One region of the Brucella pseudogrignonensis genome, then DNA from elsewhere that is predicted to be linked to it. Evidence: riboswitches for the same ligand, from Rfam matches in the RefSeq annotation. Region 1 holds a riboswitch; the other holds the start of a gene.

Region 1 (3,353 bases):
CTCCCAGAAGTCGAGAACATCATGCGCAGCACGCTGGTCGACATCGACAACCGCCGTATGATGCTTTCCACGATAACCGATCAGCTTGTCTTTATCACCCGAGAGATCGACGGAAAGTGCGATGCCGCCGCCCGAGATATTGGGCTGTTCCGCCGCCACCAGCGTTTCGTTCTGATGCAGTGTTGCAAGTTCCGCTTCGGTGAGCTGTGCGCGGCCCTGACGAAAACGGATTTGCGACAGGCGCGAACCGGTGCGCGCAACAATCGGGAAAGTGCGCGGGCTCACTTCAAGATAAAGCGGGCCATGATAGCCAGCGGGCACCTTGTCGAACTCCTGGGCACCATCGGCGATAACGCGGGTGAAAATATCAAGGCGGCCCGTCGAGCTTTTCGGATTGGCAGAAGCCGACAGTTCCGGCGAAAGCGACAGGCTTTCAAGCAAAGGCACGATATAGACGCAGCCGGTTTCAAGAACCGCTCCAGCGGTCAGATCGATCTCGTGAAGCTTGAGGCGCTCCAGTTTGTCGATGACCGGCGTTCCCGGACCGGGCATGAAGGATGCGCGTACACGATAGGCTTTCGCACCCAGTCGCAAATCGAGGCTGGCAGGCTGAATCTGATCGGCATCCAATGGACGCGCAGATTTGAGCAAACCGCTTTCAAACAGCGCGGCAATATCCGCATCTGCCAGAATTCCTGCTTCCCTCTGTGTCATACCACTGAACTCCGTGAATTACTTAAAATCGGTCTATGACCATTGACCGTTCAAAGCGCTCCTGCCAACCCTCAAGGCCTATGGTTTGCGGGTTTTCCGCAGGAATCACAGTGCATGCGCTGTTCTCAGGCAGCGCTTTTCCTAAAAACTGACCATTCAAGCATTGACGGCCTCGCGCAACAGGCATAAGGAAAAAACGTTCCGTGGTGATTTGGCCGGCCGGCTTGCAGCCACGTTAAAGAATTCGCTAAAATAAGGCCGCGGTTCGTTACCGGCCTTTTGCGTGTTCGCGAGGCCGGTTTTTTATTGGCCGCCGAGGCTTTTCCAGGTCCCGGCCGACCAGCTTTCGACAGGTTGGAAAAATGACGAATAAGACTACCCGTAAGTTACGCCCGGCAACGCAGCTCGTTCATGCAGGATCGCTGCGTTCCGGCTTTGCAGAGTTGTCCGAAGCTCTCTATCTGACGCAGGGCTTTCTTTACCCGACAGCAGAAGCCGCAGAAGCGCGCTTCAAAGGTGAAGACCCGGGGTTCATCTATTCGCGTTATGCCAATCCAACCACCGACATGTTTGAAAAGCGCATGTGCGCGCTCGAAGGTGCAGAAGATGCACGCGCCTTCACCTCCGGCATGTCGGCTGTCGCCGCATCCATTCTCTGTCAGGTCCACGCAGGTGAGCATGTCATTTGTGCGCGTGCCGTCTTCGGCTCATCGCGCTACATTATTGAAACGCTGCTGCCGCGCTATGGCGTTGAGTTCTCCATCATCGACGGCTCGAAGATTGAAAACTGGAAGGCAGCTGTTCGTCCGAACACCAAAGTGATGCTGCTCGAAAGCCCATCGAACCCGACGCTTGAGGTGATCGACATTGCAGCCGTTGCAGAGATTGCCAATGAAATCGGCGCAAAGCTGATCGTTGACAATGTTTTTGCAACGCCGCTTTACCAGAAGCCTCTGGAACTCGGCGCGCATATCGTCGTCTATTCGACCACCAAACATATTGACGGTCAGGGCCGTTGCCTCGGCGGCATCATTCTTTCCGATCAGGAATGGACCGAAGAAGTGCTACAGCCTTACTTCCGTCACACCGGGCCAGGCATGAGCCCATTCAATGCATGGATCATGCTGAAGGGTCTGGAAACGCTTGGCGTTCGCGTGCGTCAGCAGACGCAATCGGCGGCAGCCGTTGCCGATGCGCTGGCCGGTCAGGCAGGCGTTAAGCAAGTCATCTATCCGGGCCGTGCCGACCACCCGCAGGCAGACATTATTGCAAAACAGATGACCGGCGGCTCGACACTGATCGCGCTCGAACTCGAAGGCGGCAAGGAAGCGGCATTCAAGTTTGAGAATGCGTTGCAGGTCTTCAGCATTTCCAACAATCTGGGCGACGCGAAGAGCATCATCACTCATCCGGCTACAACCACGCATCAGAGCCTCTCGGACGAAGCACGCGCAGAACTCGGTATTTCTGACGGTATGCTGCGTATTTCTGTTGGTCTTGAAGATCAGAATGATCTTGTTGAAGACGTGCTGGAAGCGCTTGCCGCTGCGCGCTGATTGATAGTGCCAAATAGAGCAATTGCCGGAACATTCCGGCAGTTGCAGCCACAAATCGTTGACCTTACCCGCAAGTTTGGCGATAGAAGACAATGACACAGTATAATTTTAAGGCGGGTGCGCATGTACAGAGCGGTAACACGGGATATTGAGGTAACGGCTGAGCCGTTTTATCTCGAAGACCAGTCCGAGCCGGACGAAAACCGCTATGTCTGGGGCTATCGGATCACCATTGCCAACAATTCATCGCAGAGTGTTCAGCTTCGTTCGCGCTATTGGCAGATTACCGATGGTAATGGCCGGATTGAGGAAGTGCGCGGCGCTGGCGTGATTGGCGAACAGCCAACACTCAATCCCGGCGACTCTTATCAATATTCATCTGGATGCCCGCTGAGCACAACATCAGGCGTCATGGTCGGGCGCTATCAGATGCAATCACCTGATGGAAATTCATTTGACGTCGACATTCCGGCCTTCTCGCTGGATATTCCAGAAACAAGACGGACACTGAATTAAAAAAGGCGGCTGGTAAGAGCCGCCTTATAATAGTTGTTACTTCGCAAACTGCGCCGGATCGAACTCGTAGGTCGTTGAGCAGAATTCGCATGTGACCGAAATCTTGCCGTCCTTGACGCTGTCCTCAATCTCTTCAGCCGAAAAATTATTGAACACACCTTCGATCTTCTCGCGCGAGCATGAGCAATTATCCTCAACGCGGATCGATTCATACACGCGCACGCCACGCTCATGGAACAGACGATAAAGCAGTCGTTCTGAGCCAACCTGTGGGTCGGTGAGTTCTGAGCTCTCAATCGTTCCAACCAGCGAACGCGCTTCATCCCAGCCATCATCGTCAGGGCCAAGAACGGCGGTGTTTTCATCGCCGTCGCCACCCGGAAGATCAGGCATGCGCGCACGTATTTCCGATTCCGGCAGGAACTGAATCATCAGGCCACCAGCACGCCAGCGCTCAATCAGCTTGCCTTCACTGTCGCGTTCGACAAGCTTTGCAACGCTTAGCTTCATATCGGTTGCAATCTGCTCCGACTGACGGAAATAGGTGCGTGCAATTTCTTCCAGCGT
Region 2 (3,353 bases), on a different contig from region 1:
AGGGCCATTCAAAGCCACCCCTCCTGCGCCTGTCGCACAGCCCACTGAGCAACGCATCATCACGCCTGTTTCAATGCCGAAGCCAGAGATTGCGGCCTATCCACCGGTTCGCTTAGCACCTGCGCAGCGTTCTCGTGTGTATGGACAGCGTTTCCGCGATGCCAAGCCAATCAATTTCGGCAAGGCCTCTCCCCGTCAGCACGCCGTGCACGGTGTTGATGTTTCTCGCTGGCAAGGCAATATTGACTGGGCAACATTGCGTAAGAACGGTGCAAACTTCGCTTATATCAAAGCCACCGACGGCGGCGATCATCTTGATCCGATGTTCCGTAAAAACTGGCGTGAAGCAAAGGCTGCAGGTCTTAAGCGCGGCGCATACCATTTCTTCTATTGGTGCCGTGTTGCGAGCCAGCAAGCTGACTGGTTTATCCGCAACGTGCCAAACGATCCTGATGCCTTGCCGCCGGTGATTGATGTGGAATGGAATGGCGATTCCTCATGTAAACGCCGCCCGTCGCCTGCACAGGTCCGTGAAAAAATGCAGGTATTCATGGATGCGCTGGAGCGTCATTATGGCAAGCGCCCCGTCATTTATACAGCGCCCGACTTTTACGATGACAATCTCAAGGGCGCCTTTACCGATTACCCGTTCTGGCTTCGCGCAGTAGCTCAGCACCCTTCTAAGGTCTATCCGGGCCGCCGCTGGTTGTTCTGGCAATATTCTGGATCGGGCCTGTCGCAAGGGGTCAACGAAAAAATTGATCTCAACGTTTTCTACGGCAGTGAAGATCAATGGCATAAGTTTGTGCAGCGTTTTGCAAGTTCATCCTGATAAAAAAGCTCATCCCAAATTTGGGATGAGCTTAATCATTTTCAAGACTTGCCAATATTTTCCAGGTCATATGGCGTGGACTGATACATCTCATTGATCCAGTTGCCGAACAACAAATGGGCATGTCCACGCCAGCAATTCTGCGGTTTGCGGCTGGGATCATTATTCGGGAAATAATTTGCGGGAACGGGCGTATCCGGCGACAGCTGAACATCCCGGAAATATTCATCTGCAAGTGAGGTCGTATCATATTCAACATGGTTGAACATGTGCAGCGAACGATGCTTTGGATCTTCCAACAGACAAAGACCGCTTTCAGGGCTATCGACAAGAACTTTGAGATTGCTACCTGATGGAATGTCGTCTTTGCGAACCTCCGTCCAGCGTGAAACCGGAATAGCAAAGTCGTCAGAGAAACCGCGCAGATACGGAGAAGATGGCTCAAGGTTTTGTTGGCTGAATACACCCGACGCCTTGCCCGGCAAATCGTATTTTCCCATGCCGTGGAAATGATACACAGCCGCCTGAGCAGCCCAACAGATGTTGAGTGTGCGATGGACATGGGTTTGCGTCCAGTCGAAAACCCGTTGCATCTCATCCCAATAGGTCACGTCTTCAAACGGCATGCGCTCGACAGGCGCGCCGGTAATTACAAAGCCATCAAAACGCTCATTACGGACATCTTCCCATGGCTGATAAAATGACAGCATATGATCGGCAGGCGTGTGGCGCGCTACGTGATTGGTGATACGCACAAGCGTCAATTCCAGTTGCAGCGGTGTTGCACCGAGCAAACGCGCAATCTGCGTTTCCGTGGTTACTTTATTTGGCATCAGATTGAGAAGGCCGATTTTCAACGGCCTGATATCCTGACGAACAGCATCTGCCTCACGCATCACCATAACGCCCTCTGCTTCGAGAACACTGGTAGCAGGCAGATCGTCAGGAATTTTAATAGGCATGCGCGTCAGTCCTTCGTTTTATCGGGGCAGACGCGTGTGGCTTCATCCGTATATTTGCCGGTTGGGCCACATCCTTCCTTTTCAGGAAGTACCACCTTGCCCGGGAAGGCAGGTTGGCGTTGGGCGTCGCCCCAACTCTTGATGTAAGGCCAGTTCTAATCAAACAATCACTTTCTGGCAATAGCTATTGAGTGTCGGAGCAACGCAATGTTGGAAACTCATTTCGCAAACGGCTAACTGACAGGATTCTTATCCTTGTAAATAAGACGAAATAAAACACCGCATTCCAAGTATTTATCGGAGTGACCTCAATTTTTATTATGGAACAACTGCTGGATTAATGAGTTATTCACATATCTTTAAATTGTGTTAACATGACTAAGAATGGGAGGGTAACATGAGCAATATTTTCTTCTGGATGGCGCTGGTTATTTTGCCGGTCTTGGCAGGTACCGCTTTTGCCTATGTGCGTCATATGAATCATCGCGACGACTTTTAGCTTAAGACTTGGTGATGTTTCGGACCATTGGCTCGACTATCCCACGTCGAAGCGTGATTAATTGACTAATTTCCTAGATGCCCGCTTCTGTCGCGGGTTACCCTTATTTTGTGCGCTGCATACAGGCCGCATGGTTTTCTTCACGCATTTACATAGAGTTATACCATATACAAGGTCTGCGAAATCAGAGCAATATTCGCTGGATAATATCAGGATAGGTAAGCGTTTTTCAAAACATGATAATTTTTATCATGAATAAGCTTCACTTTGCCGTTAAGCTCTTTACGATCAGTCTGGTAGCGTTATTTTATAGGCGAAACTAACTTCTATCAGCGTGACTCGTAATCACGCCAAATTCAGGTGTATAGCTTCAATGAACGGACCGGATACCCCCCATATCCTCGTCGTCGGTGCAGGCTTTGGTGGCCTGCAATTAATTCATGATCTGAAAGGCGCAAATGTTCGCATTACGCTTGTCGATCAGCGTAATCATCACCTTTTTCAGCCACTCTTGTATCAGGTTGCCACAACGATTTTGGCAACATCAGAGATTGCATGGCCAATTCGCCATTTATTCAAGGACCGTAAAGAAGTGACGACACTGCTTGGCACCGTTGTCGACGTCGATACGGCATCTAAAAAAGTCAAACTCGAAAACGGCAGCGAGATTGACTACGACACACTGGTTTTAGCAACTGGTGCACGTCACGCTTATTTTGGCAATGATCGCTGGGAAAAAGTGGCGCCCGGTCTGAAGGCGCTGGAAGACGCCACAACCATTCGCCGCCGCTTGCTTCTTGCATTTGAACGAGCAGAACGTGAAGCCGATACTGCAAAGCGGCAGGCATTGCTGACATTCTCGGTGGTTGGTGGGGGACCGACCGGCGTTGAACTCGCAGGAATCATTGCAGAGCTGGCCAAGGATACAATGTGGCCCGAGTTTCGGAATATCGATACGCGTCAGGCGCGTATTTTGCTGGTGGAAGCTGGCCCGCGCATTTTGGCCGCCTTCCCTGATGATCTCTCTGCCTATGCGCAAAAAGCTCTGGAGAAGATCGGC

The links. A riboswitch is a leader RNA that binds a small molecule or an ion and turns the genes downstream of it on or off. The one in region 1 is predicted to bind S-adenosylmethionine.
Region 2: it holds a riboswitch for S-adenosylmethionine, as region 1 does, so the genes downstream of both, metA (homoserine O-succinyltransferase) here and RI570_RS08235 (O-succinylhomoserine sulfhydrylase) in region 1, are expected to answer to the same signal.

Annotation. Positions count from the first base shown of each region.
Region 1 covers NZ_JAVLAT010000001.1:1,710,731-1,714,083, reverse strand. The annotation lists gene RI570_RS08240 (2'-deoxycytidine 5'-triphosphate deaminase) at 1-714, opposite strand, end outside; SAM riboswitch at 908-988, shown strand; gene RI570_RS08235 (O-succinylhomoserine sulfhydrylase) at 1,077-2,270, shown strand; gene apaG (Co2+/Mg2+ efflux protein ApaG) at 2,394-2,786, shown strand; gene RI570_RS08225 (Hsp33 family molecular chaperone) at 2,823-3,353, opposite strand, start outside.
Region 2 covers NZ_JAVLAT010000002.1:970,803-974,155, reverse strand. The annotation lists gene RI570_RS15850 (GH25 family lysozyme) at 1-832, shown strand, start outside; gene metA (homoserine O-succinyltransferase) at 874-1,794, opposite strand; SAM-I-IV-variant riboswitch at 1,835-1,944, opposite strand; gene RI570_RS15840 (NAD(P)/FAD-dependent oxidoreductase) at 2,667-3,353, shown strand, end outside.